Regions from separate parts of the Streptococcus vestibularis genome, predicted to be linked through region 2. Evidence: predicted binding sites of a transcription regulator. Region 2 holds the regulator's gene; each other region holds the start of a gene.
The links. The regulator Rex, encoded in region 2, represses fermentation and respiration genes when NADH is low (regulators of the CRP and FNR family bind a similar motif). The targets are predictions, from matches to a motif close to TTGTGAANTANTTCACAA.
Positions count from the first base shown of each region.

Region 1: the regulator Rex is predicted to act here: its motif matches at 2,026-2,043, upstream of EL076_RS09280 (class II fructose-bisphosphate aldolase).
Region 3: the regulator Rex is predicted to act here: its motif matches at 2,250-2,267, upstream of adhE (bifunctional acetaldehyde-CoA/alcohol dehydrogenase).

Region 1 covers NZ_LR134275.1:1,843,836-1,848,125, reverse strand. Annotated here, with positions in the region: gene rplQ (50S ribosomal protein L17) at 1-126, shown strand, start outside; gene EL076_RS09290 (gamma-glutamylcysteine synthetase) at 376-1,671, shown strand; tRNA gene EL076_RS09285 (tRNA-Leu) at 1,855-1,940, shown strand; gene EL076_RS09280 (class II fructose-bisphosphate aldolase) at 2,086-2,967, shown strand; gene EL076_RS09275 (hypothetical protein) at 3,133-3,489, shown strand; gene EL076_RS09270 (hypothetical protein) at 3,522-3,860, shown strand; gene EL076_RS09265 (TIGR01440 family protein) at 3,876-4,290, shown strand, end outside.
Region 2 covers NZ_LR134275.1:1,427,136-1,431,425, forward strand. Annotated here, with positions in the region: gene EL076_RS07110 (ribose-phosphate diphosphokinase) at 1-821, shown strand, start outside; gene EL076_RS07115 (cysteine desulfurase family protein) at 825-1,937, shown strand; gene EL076_RS07120 (DUF1831 domain-containing protein) at 1,939-2,286, shown strand; gene EL076_RS07125 (redox-sensing transcriptional repressor Rex) at 2,429-3,088, shown strand; gene EL076_RS07130 (gamma-glutamyl-gamma-aminobutyrate hydrolase family protein) at 3,081-3,776, shown strand; gene radC (RadC family protein) at 3,834-4,290, opposite strand, start outside.
Region 3 covers NZ_LR134275.1:1,836,032-1,840,321, forward strand. Annotated here, with positions in the region: gene adhE (bifunctional acetaldehyde-CoA/alcohol dehydrogenase) at 1-2,230, opposite strand, end outside; gene EL076_RS09245 (M13 family metallopeptidase) at 2,372-4,267, opposite strand.

The DNA of each region.
Region 1 (4,290 bases), 420 kb from region 2:
CTTCAAAAACTTTTCTCAGAAATCGCACCTCGTTATGCTGAACGTAACGGTGGATACACTCGTATCCTTAAAACAGAACCACGTCGTGGCGATGCTGCCCCAATGGCAATCATCGAACTTGTTTAATTTTTATCAATTTTGTTGAGTGTTATGATGATGGAATAGCTTAGCTTTTCTTAGTCTAGCTCTGGTCTACCGCTAGGCATACGCCTAGCGGGAACACTCATCATAAAAATGGGAATAAATAAGCATGTAACGCTTGTTTACGAAAGGTAATACTGTTATTTTTCGTAAGCAGGCGTTTTTTTGGGCTATAAATCGTCTGAATATTTTGATATAATGGAATAAGCTTATTTTAAAAAGGGGGACATTATTTTGACAACAGCCAAGGAACTGCTTAAGCAAAGGTATTATGAGCCAATTAAGGAGCAACCCGAATTATTTGTGGGGATTGAGTTGGAATACCCAGTTGTTAATTTGGGTGGTAATGCTACAGATGTCTCTCTTACAAAACGGTTACTAGCCTATCTCTTGGATAATTTTGATTTTCAAGCTGATAAGTATGATTCGGATAACAATCCTATTCAGCTTATTGATAAAGCTTCTGGAGATATGATTCTTTTTGAAGTCTCCTACAATACGATTGAGTTTGCTTTTGCAAAGGCTGAAAGAATCTCTGAGGTTGAGGAACGTTTGGATACTTACCTCGGTATAATTCAACCTTATCTTCAGAATGATAATCATGAGTTGCAAGGTTGGGGAGTGAATCCAAACTGGGCAAAAAATGACAACAGACCTGTTAAATCTCCTCGTTATGAGATGCTTATGGATTTTCTCGGGCTATCTAAAGCTAAGAACAATCCTTTCTTTCATGATTATCCAGAATATGGTTCTTTCATCTGTGGGAGTCAGGTACAGTTAGATGTTTCAAAAACGTCCTATTTAAGAGTTTTAAATGCTTTTAATCAAATAGAGGGACCCAAGGCAGTATTATTGGCAAACTCTGATTTTTGGGGTTCTGATTGGGATTTAACGCTTTCTCGTGATGTTTTCTGGGAGAATTCCATGCATGGTGTGTTTAAGGAAAATGCAGGGGTATTTCCTAAGGTGTTTAAGAGCGAAGACGACTATTTTTCTTACTTGTCTGAGACAGCCATTTTTACTGCTAAGCGTGGTGACGAAACCTACTATTTTGAACCAATACGTGCTAAAGACTATCTAAGTACGCCATCTGTCAAAGCACGCTCTATTCATGGCGAAGTAGTCACTATTGAGCCAAGTGAGGAAGATTTTAAGACTCACCGTTCTTATCAATTTCAAGATTTAACGACTAGGGGAACTGTTGAGTTTCGAAGTGTTTGTACTCAGCCTTTCTCAGCAACTTTTGCGCCAGCAGCCTTTCACCTTGGTCTTTTAGTTAACTTAGAGACACTAGAAAGTATTTTAAAAGACACATCTTTATTTGAAGTTTTTGACTATGATTATCCTAGAATTCGTTGCTTGTTTTCGAAAAAGGAAATCTCAAAGGATGATTTCAAATTGATTTTGCCTTTGACAGAGGCTCTACTAACTTGTGCAGAGGATGGGCTCAAAAATCGTGGCTTTGGAGAAGAGGTTTACTTAGCTCCTCTTCAAGAACGATTAGCTGCTTTGAAAAATCGTTTAGACTAATTCCAGATAGTATATAATGTTTCAGAAAAACAAAAAAAGTCAAAAAGCTTATTGACAATAGCATACAATAAATGGTACTATATAATAGTTGTTTCGAAAGAGACAAGAGATAGTTTTAAGAAAAAACTTTCAAAAAAGTATTGACACTGATTGTCAAACTTGATATAATGACTAATGTAGTTAGCGGAAATGGCGGAATTGGCAGACGCGCAGGACTAAGGATCCTGTGACCGCTTTAGGTCGTGAGGGTTCAAGTCCCTCTTTCCGCAGAGCAACCAGTCAAGAGACTGGTTTTTTTGTATTAAAAAATCAAAACGCTTACAAATTGTAGAAAAACTAGTTTTTTGAATCTAATTGTGATAGAATAAACAAGTAAACGGGTTCAAGCCCAAAAAAATATAGGAGGCCTTTATAATGGCAATCGTTTCAGCAGAAAAATTTGTCCAAGCAGCTCGTGACAATGGTTACGCAGTCGGTGGATTTAACACAAACAACCTTGAGTGGACTCAAGCTATCTTGCGTGCAGCAGAAGCTAAACAAGCTCCAGTGCTTATCCAAACTTCAATGGGTGCTGCTAAGTACATGGGTGGTTACAAATTGTGTAAAGCTCTTATCGAAGATTTGGTAGAATCAATGGGTATCACTGTACCAGTTGCTATTCACCTTGACCACGGTCATTACAACGATGCTTTGGAATGTATTCGTGAAGGATACACTTCAGTTATGTTCGATGGATCTCACCTTCCAGTTGAAGAAAACCTTGAAAAAGCAGCTAAAGTTGTTGAATTTGCACATGCTAACGGTGTATCAGTTGAAGCTGAAGTTGGTACAATCGGTGGTGAAGAAGATGGTATCATCGGTGACGGTGAATTGGCACCAATCGAAGATGCTAAAGCTATGGTTGCAACTGGTATCGACTTCCTTGCAGCAGGTATCGGTAACATCCACGGTCCTTACCCAGAAAACTGGAATGGTCTTCACCTTGACCACTTGCAAAAATTGACAGAAGCTGTTCCTAACTTCCCAATCGTATTGCACGGTGGATCAGGTATTCCTGACGATCAAATCCAAGCAGCTATCAAACTTGGTGTTGCTAAAGTTAACGTTAACACTGAATGTCAAATCGCATTTGCTAAAGCAACACGTAAATTTGTTGCTGAATACGAAGCAAATGAAGCAGAATACGACAAGAAGAAACTCTTCGACCCACGTAAATTCTTGAAACCAGGTTTCGAAGCTATTACAGAAGCTGTTGAAGAACGTATCGACGTATTCGGTTCAGCAAACAAAGCATAATTAGCTTATTAAAACAAGGTCTTTTCTGGATCTTGTTTTTTTGTACTAAAATAAATAGTTGGTATCTGCCAATTAATCTGTGATTGAGAGTGAATAAATTTTAAAGAGTGGATATGGCTTTGGTTGATAGATTCTATTTCCTAACTTTTTAAGATATGCTATAATATGAATATGTTTGATAATTATATTGTACCTGTATTTTTTGGTGGTGGAGCTCTTGCTCTACTAGGTTTAGTGTTATTTGGTTGGGCCTTGCCTTCATTTTTGAAGGGTAAGTGGTCTTATTTGATTTCTTTGCTAGGTTTAGGTTTGGTTGCTTTTGCCTATTTTGATTCGGCGATTGTTATCACTTATAAAATCTGGCTTGGATTGATAGGTGTTATCATGGTTGGTTGGGGACTTCCTTTCAACAATCGCAAGGGACGCCGTGCAATGATTATTTTTTGGGCTATCATGGCAATTGTTGTAGGTATTGCTGCTATTGCATTCACTATTGCTTATGGTGTTATTAACCGCCACTAACATGAAACTGTAAAACATGCTATAATAATGGCATGTTTTATTTTATGACCCTATCATTTATTATCATGCCTGCCTTGGGTTGCTTCTTAATAGGTTTGGCTTTTGCTAAATCAAATCGTTGGGACTTTTCCTGGAGTCTATCCTTAATAGGTTTGGCGGCCTTTATTTCTTCTTTTTGGCATATAGCACGTGTAGATTTATGGTTTATGCTAAGTTATAGTGTTGGTCCTTTTTTGATGGGATTTGGTTTCTCCTGGGACCTAAGTAAGAAACGCCGTAGGCAGTTATTATTATTAGGGGCATTTTTCCTTGTCTTTTTTGTGATTCTGTACTATCTTATTGTGCGAATCCTGAATACAGCTGTTGTCTAAAGGAGGGATGTTGTGATGTTGCTAGATTTAGAAGAGAAGACACGTGTTCTGCTAGAAGATATTGTTGAACGTTCAGCTATTGGGAGAGGAGCTATCTTTGTCTTGGGACTGTCTTCCAGTGAGGTTGCTGGTGGGACTATCGGCAAAGCCTCTAGCCGCGAAATCGGTCAACGAATTGTGAAAACTATTCTTGAGGTTTTGGAACCTAAAGGGATTTACTTGGCTGTTCAGGGCTGTGAACATTTGAATCGTGCTTTGGTTGTCGAGCGTGAGCTTGCCATGGCTAAAGATTTGGAAATTGTGAATGTTCTTCCGACCTTGCACGCTGGTGGAAGTGGTCAGCTGGCTGCTTTCGACTACATGAAGGATCCTGTTGAGGTGGAGGAAATTGTCGCTCAGGCTGGTATTGATATTGGGGACACCTCTATTG
Region 2 (4,290 bases):
AAGAGTCTGTTCGTGGGGACGATATTTATATCATCCAATCTACAAGCAACCCTGTTAACGACCACCTTTGGGAATTGCTCATCATGATTGATGCCTGCAAACGTGCCAGTGCTAACTCTGTCAACGTAGTGATGCCTTACTTTGGTTATGCACGTCAAGACCGTATCGCTGCTTCACGTGAACCAATCACTGCTAAATTGATTGCCAATATGCTGGTTAAAGCTGGTGTCAATCGTGTCTTGACACTTGACCTTCACGCTGTCCAAGTTCAAGGTTTCTTCGACATCCCAGTAGATAACCTCTTCACAATGCCTTTGTTTGCTGAATACTACAACGAAAAAGGATTCACAGGAAGTGATGTTGTCGTTGTTAGCCCTAAAAACTCAGGTGTTAAACGTGCTCGTAGCTTGGCGGAATACCTTGATGCACCAATCGCTATCATTGACTACGCCCAAGATGATTCAGAACGTGAAGAAGGCTACATCATTGGTGAGGTTGAAGGAAAAACAGCAATCTTGGTTGATGATATCCTCAATACTGGTAAAACATTTGCTGAAGCTACTAAAATCCTTGAACGTGGTGGCGTTAAAGACATCTATGCAGTTGCTAGTCACGGTCTCTTTGCAGGAGGTGCTGCCGAAGTCCTCAACGCTACTCCAATTAAAGAAATCTTGGTAACAGATTCAGTTGCGACTAAAGAAAAAGTGCCTACAAACGTTAAATACCTTTCAGCAAGTGAGCTGATCGCTAACGCTATTACTCGTATCTTTGAACGTCAACCACTTAGCCCACTCTTTGCATATACTGCCAACGAGGACTAATTTATGGTTTATTTGGACAATGCAGCAACGACTTCTTTGAATACTGCTGCTATCTCAGCGATGACACATGTCATGACTGAAACTTTTGGAAATCCATCCAGCCTACATGCTTATGGCCGCAAGGCTTCTAAGGAACTCCGTGAGGCTCGTGAAGAAATGGCCAAGCAATTTCAAGTTCCTGCTCGAAAACTCATTTTCACCTCTGGTGGGACTGAAGGAAACAATACAGCTATCAAAGGTTATGCCCTAGCCAACCAAGCTAATGGTAAGCACCTGATTACAACTGCTATTGAACACCACTCTGTCCTTCACACCATGGCCTACTTGGAAGAGCGTTTTGGTTTTGAAGTAACCTATATTCAACCAGAAAATCAAGTCATTACTGCTCAACAAATTGCTGATGTCCTACGTGACGATACTATTCTGGTTTCTGTCATGTATGCCAATAACGAGACCGGCCAATTGCTTCCTATCAAGGAAATTGGTGACCTACTCGCCAATCACCAGGCTGCTTTCCACGTGGATGCTGTTCAGGTTGCAGGAAAACTTCCAATTCACCCAGAAGAACTTGGCGCCGATTTTCTCTCAATCAGTGCCCATAAATTCCATGGACCTAAAGGTGTCGGCCTGCTCTATCATAACGATTTGCATTTTGACAACCTACTCCATGGTGGTGAACAAGAGGAAAAACGTCGTGCCAGCACTGAAAATCTGGTCGGTATTGCAGGTATGACCGCAGCTTACAAGCATGCTAGTGACCACTACCAAGACAATTACCAGCATGTTGAAAAGATTCGTCAGGTCTTTCTAGATACCCTTACCGTTCCTTATGAAATTAATGATGGGGGATCTAGCCTACCTCACGTCATCAACATCAGTTTTCCTGGTAAGGAAAATGGCCCTCTCTTAACCTTGTTAGACCTAGCTGGCTTTGCTGTTTCAACGGGTTCTGCTTGTACTGCTGGAACTGTTGACCCTAGCCACGTCATCCAGGCCCTCTATGGTAAGGATTCTGACAAGTTAAAAACAGCCATCCGAATTAGTTTATCAGAGGAAAATACCGCTGAAGAACTCCAAGCCCTAGCAGAAAAACTTAATCAAATCATAGGAGACTAACATGGCATTTGAAAAAAGCATTCATTTGACTAACTGTAAATACCGTTACACCATCAGCCCTAATGTCAAAAAATTCACCCTTCGTGATACAACTTTTGTACAAAATAAAATCGGTAACTACGAGTTACACCGTCTACTCGAAAAAGTGCCTAACTCAGGTGAAGGTTTCCCACTAAAGATCACTATTAACAAAGATTTGACAGGTTTCAAATTGTCAATCACAGACAAATCTGGCCTTCGTAACGTTAATATCTTTAAAAATGAAGATCATCACATCTTGCAAGAAAAATTCTACTTCTTGATGCAGAGTTTGGTTGACCGTCAAGTTTTTGAGCAAGAAGAAGTCTAAATTTTTTCTTACTACATAGAAATAGCCTATCCATGTGATAGGTTTTTTATATCGCCTCATCTACACTATTTTGTTGCAATTTTCACAAACTTTTCTTAAAATATAAGAGAATCATACTAATTGAAGAAAGGAAATGCGATCAATGACATTTGAGAAAAACATTCCAAACGCTACTGCTAAACGTCTCTCTCTCTATTATCGAATTTTCAAACGATTCCATCGTGAAAATATCGACAAAGCAAGTTCCAAACAAATTGCTGAAGCAATTGGAATTGATCCTGCTACAGTGCGTCGTGACTTCTCCTATTTTGGTGAGTTAGGTCGTCGTGGTTTTGGTTATGACGTTAGTAAGCTGATGACATTTTTCGCAGAACTCCTTAATGATAATGCGACAACTAAAGTAGTCCTTGTAGGAGTAGGAAATATCGGACGTGCTCTTCTTCACTACCGTTTTCAAGAACGTAACCGCATGCAGCTGGTTATGGCTTTTGATACAGACGATAACGAACTGGTAGGAAGTCAGACTGAAGACAATATTCCGATCTATGGTATCTCTCAAATCAAGGACAAGATTTCCCAGGAAGATATTAAAACAGCGATCCTGACAGTGCCATCAGTCAAGGCACAGGAGGTGGCTGAGCTTTTGGTTGATGCTGGAATCGAAGGCATCCTCTGCTTCTCCCCAGTCAACCTCAATCTTCCACGCCACGTGGTTCTCCAATACGTAGACCTGACTAGTGAGCTACAAACCCTACTCTATTTCATGAAAGAAGAAGAAAAAGCAAGGAGAAACAATGACTAAACCAATTATAGGTATCACAGCCAATGTAAGACCTAATCCAGCCCATGAAGATATCAACTGGTCTTATGCCCCATCTGGTTTTGTAGAAGGAGTTCAAAAAGCTGGTGGTCTAGCAATCCTTCTACCAGTATCTGATCCTTCGGAGGCTAAAAACTATATCTCCATGATTGACAAGCTTATCCTCATCGGCGGTCAAAACGTTGACCCTAAATTCTACAACGAAGAAAATCATGCCAGTGAAAATGACTTCTTCCTTGAGCGAGACCTCTTTGAGATGGCACTGATTGAAGAAGCTACCAAACAAAAGAAACCAATCTTTTCAATCTGTCGTGGTACCCAACTCATGAATGTTGCCCTTGGTGGCAGTCTCCATCAAGATATTGAAAGGCACTGGCAGGATAAGCCTTCCGATTACCTTTACCACGAAATGATTATCGACGAAAACAGTAAGTTAGCGGAGATTTACGGCCTAGAAACCTCTATCAACTCTTTCCACCATCAGAGTATTAAGCACTTGGCCTCTGACCTCCGTGTTATTGCGCGTGACCCTGAGGATAATACTGTCGAAGCTGTTGAATCAAACACTCCAGACCTTCGTTACCTTGGTGTTCAGTGGCATCCAGAACTTCTCCTACACAAACGTGAAGAAGACCTCAAACTCTTTGAATACGTTGTAAACGAACTTTAAAAGCAACTGAGACTACACTCAGTTGCTTTTCTTGTGTCTTTAACTTATAGACTCTACTTAAAGCTCAAAATCCTCCCTCTCCTCACGAAAGGAATAATATGTTGATTTTCCAACAATAATATGATCAAGCAGACAAATTCCCAAATCATCGCAAGACCGCTTAATTTTTTGCGTAAAATCAATATCATTTCGGCTCGGATAGGCCTCACCCGAAGGATGATTGTGAACCACTATCAAGGACGTCGCCATCAGATGACAAGCATAATGTAAAATCTCACGTGGCTCGGCAATCGAACGGCGAACACCACCAATAAAGACTGTCTTCTGCTGAATAATACGATTCTGCGTATCCAAATAGATAGCCACCAGATGCTCCTGAGGCTTGTCGCCAATATCCAACATCATACGACGCGCCACCTGCTGACTGGACATAATCTGCTCGGAACGAGCCAACTCAGCCTTCTCAATCCGCTTAGCCAACTCCACCATAGCCTTCAGCTCAATAGACTTCACA
Region 3 (4,290 bases), 410 kb from region 2:
GAGGCATCAAAATCGCATTGGTACGTCCGTGTGGAATGTCAAACATAGGACCAACCTTGTGAGCTAGTGAGTGGTTGATCCCAAGGAAGGCATTGGCAAAGGCCATACCAGCCATTGTAGACGCATTATGCATTTTTTCACGTGATTCTTCATCACCAAAGCGATAAGAATGTTCAAGATTTTCAAACACAAGTTTAATGGCTTGAAGTGAAAGCCCACGTGTATAGTCGCTAGCCATGACTGATACATAAGATTCAATGGCGTGAGTCAAAACGTCCATACCTGTATCTGCTGTAACGCTAGCAGGCACACTCATAACCAAAGCAGGGTCAACGATGGCAATATCTGGAGTCAAAGCGTAATCTGCCAATGGATACTTGATGTGAGTTTCACTATCAGTGATAACCGCAAATGACGTTACTTCTGAACCTGTCCCTGAAGTTGTTGGGATACAGATAAAGGTTGTCTTCTGAGCGTAAGGAATCTTGTAAGTACGTTTACGGATATCTAAGAATTTTTGTTTAGCGCCGAAGAAGCTTACATCTGGGTGTTCAAAGAACATCCACATAGCCTTAGCAGCGTCCATTGCAGAACCACCACCAAGAGCGATGATAACATCTGGTTGGAAGTCTACAAAGCGTTCTAAACCTTTGTAAACCGTATTCGTAGATGGATTTGGCTCAACATCTGAGAAAACATCTACTGCTGGTTTATGGCGGTTAAGTTCCAATTGGCGTTTAACCAAGTCAGCGTAACCAAACTGAACCATACCAGGGTCACAAACCAACATCACGCGGTCAGCTTCAATGTGACGCAAGTAAGTTATTGAATCTTTTTCGAAAAAGATTTTTGGTGGAACGCGAAACCATTGCATGTTATTGCGACGCTTTGACAATGTCTTTACATTCAAGAGATCAAATGAGCTAACATTGTGTGAAACTGAGTTATGACCGTATGAACCACAACCAAGAGTCAATGATGGAATCATGTTGTTGTAGATATTACCAATACCACCTTCAGCCGATGGGCTATTCACCAAGACACGGCAAGCTTTCATACGGATACCGTATTGAAGTTGGAGCTCTTCATTTTCAGTGTGGATAACAGCTGTATGTCCAAGACCTCCCAAATTGAGCATGCCTTCTGCTTTTTTGAATCCATCCTCAACGCCATCAGATTTGATAAGGGCAAGTACTGGAGACAATTTTTCCAAGGCAAGTGGGTGTTCCATTGTTGCATCTGGAATTTCTGCCAAAAGCATTTTCGTACCTGCAGGTACTTTAAGACCAGCTTTTTCAGCAATTTCCATAGCTGAGTGACCTACAATAGCACCGTTTACAGCTGTACGCGCCTCATTAAGAACGACTTTTTCTAATTTAGCAATATCAGCTTTTTTAGAAATGATGACACATTGATGTGCCTCAAATTCTGCCTTAACTTCATCATAAATAGCTGCATCGACGATAGCTGCTTGTTCAGAAGCGCAAATCATACCATTGTCAAAAGTTTTTGAAACGATGATATCGTTGACAGCACGTTTAATCTTAGCATCAGCAGCAATATAAGATGGTACATTCCCAGCTCCTACACCAAGAGCAGGTTTACCAGTTGAATAAGCTGCCTTAACCATACCAGGCCCACCAGTCGCAAGTACTGTGGCAATCTTAGGATGGTTCATCAAAAGACCAGTTGCTTCGATAGATGGCTCTTCAATCCACTGAATACAGTTCTTAGGGGCACCCGCTTCAATAGCTGCATCACGGACGATACGAGCTGCCTCTGCAGATGATTTTTGAGCTGATGGGTGGAAGGCAAAGACGATAGAGTTACGAGTCTTAAGAGCGATAAGGGCTTTGAAAATCGTTGTTGAAGTTGGGTTAGTTGTTGGTGTCACCCCACAGATAACGCCGACTGGCTCAGCGATAGAAACCAAACCTTGTTCTTTATCTTCAGCGATAACGCCTACTGTCCTGTCATATTTAATACTATTCCAAATGTATTCAGAAGCATACATGTTTTTGATGGCTTTATCTTCATAAATACCACGGCCTGTTTCATCAACAGCCAATTTTGCCAAATACATATGTTTATCAAGGGCAGCAATCGCAGCTTGGTGAACAATGTGGTCCACTTGCTCCTGCGTAAAGTTAGACATGGCATCAAGGGCTTCAACCCCTTTTGTTGCCAATTCATCTATTATTGTTTGAACATCTTTAGTTTGTTTAGTCATATGAAACTCCTTTGGATACTTGTTAAAAACTTCACAAGCTTTAACACAAATCTATTATAGCGTTTTCTACACATTATGTAAACCCTTACATCAATAAAAAATAAAGAAATCCGTCCATTTTTGGACAGATTTCATCACTTTTTACCAAATAATCACGCGATCTTCTGGGGCACGCCACATACCGTCGCCCTCTTTGACATCAAATTCCTTATGAAATTCGTCAAAATTGCTCACGATAACATTGGTACGCCATTTAGCAGGAGCGTGGACATCCACGCTAGCCAACATTTGCATGTATTCTTCACGTGCCTTCATACGCCAAATCGTCGCAAAGTTAACAAAGAATTCTCGAACCGAAAAATCTTCATCACGTTTAGCTGCTTCTAAGGCACAGGCCACACCACCAAGGTCTGCCACGTTCTCAGAAACAGTCAGTTTGCCGTTGACCTTAGCACCGTAAGAGTCCAAACCGTCAAACTGGTCCACAATCTTGTCAGTACGTTCCTTAAAGGCTGCGTAATCTTCTTCAGTCCACCAGTTCTTAAGACTACCGTTTTCGTCGAAGGAAGCACCATTAGTATCAAAGGCATGGGAAATCTCGTGAGCAATAACAGCCCCAATACCACCATAGTTGGCTGATGAGCTTTGTGCAATATCATAGAAAGGTGCTTGCAGGATAGCTGCTGGGAAAACAATTTGGTTCTGCTGCGGATCATAGTAAGCATTAACCATGTGGGCAGGCATATGCCACTCACTTCGATCAACAGGTTGATTCCACTTGCTCCAACTATGTGCAACTGAAATTTCGACTAACTTCTGTGCATTCTCAACAAGTGACAAGTTCTCATCAATAATCTTCTTATCATATGTCTCAGGTAGTTTTTCTGGATAACCGATATGAGGTGTAATGACATTCAGTTTCGTAATAGCCTTTTCACGTGTCTCAGGTGCCAACCAATCCGCTTTTTGAAGGCGTAATTTATAAACATCAATCATGGTTGCTACTTTGGCTTCGACATCTGCTTTTGCTTCTGGTGAGAATTTTTCACCTGCATACCAAAGTCCTAGAGCCTGATTGTAAGGCCCTTGTGCCAAATAGAAGGCAGCCTTTTTCTTTTCCATGGCTTGTGGTGTTCCTGAGAGCGCACGACCATATTTTCCAGCCAAGATACGAAGCTCGTCTGTCAAATAGGCATTCCAAGATGTAGCAGCATCGATAAGTAAGTCCGCCTTAAGCAACTCCCAATTTGCTTCTGAGTAATATTCCGCCGCAAACTCTGTCCAGAAGCGTTCTTCAGGAACGATAATTTTATCAGGGACTTGACCCAAGATTTTTGTGAAGATGTTATCAAGTGGGAGTTCTGGCGCCAGCTTAGTAAAGTCTGCCCAATCATATGGATGGTAGAGTTCTACATACTCGGAAGATTCTTCACTCGAAAGGACATACTTAGCTAACTTAGCATCAAGAGCGATAACCTTGTCCAAGATATCTTTGATTTCTTCAGCTGTGAAGCCATATTTCTCAAGGAGTTCTTCCTGCATCTCACGCCAAATTCCCAAAAGCTCCTTGCCCTTTTCATTATCCTCAGTGTAATAGGTTGTATCAGGTAAAATAATACGTGGCGCTTCAGCCCAAAGAACATTTAATTGGGCATTCATAAAGTCTGGAGACACACCAAACGGGAACGCATTAGGCTTAACAGCCATCTCGTACTCAGCAATTTTCGAAGCAAACTCTGAAAATGACGAGAGTTGCTTGTATTCTTCAATCAAAGGCTTAACAGGCTCGATACCAACTGCCTCACGTTTGTCAAAGTCCGTAGCCATACGGTGAAACTTAATGAAGTTTTGTAGAACAGCATTGTCAGGAACATTCTCTCCTGTCAACCACTGATCAGTTGTTTCAAGCATGAGGTCTTCAATTTCATCTGCTAAATCTGAGAAACCACCTGTACGTGGTTTGTCATCCGGAATCACAGCTGTCTTTTCCCACTCACCATTAATCGCATGGTAAAAATCATCTTGTAAGCGTGTCATTACACTTCCTCCATCAACATTAA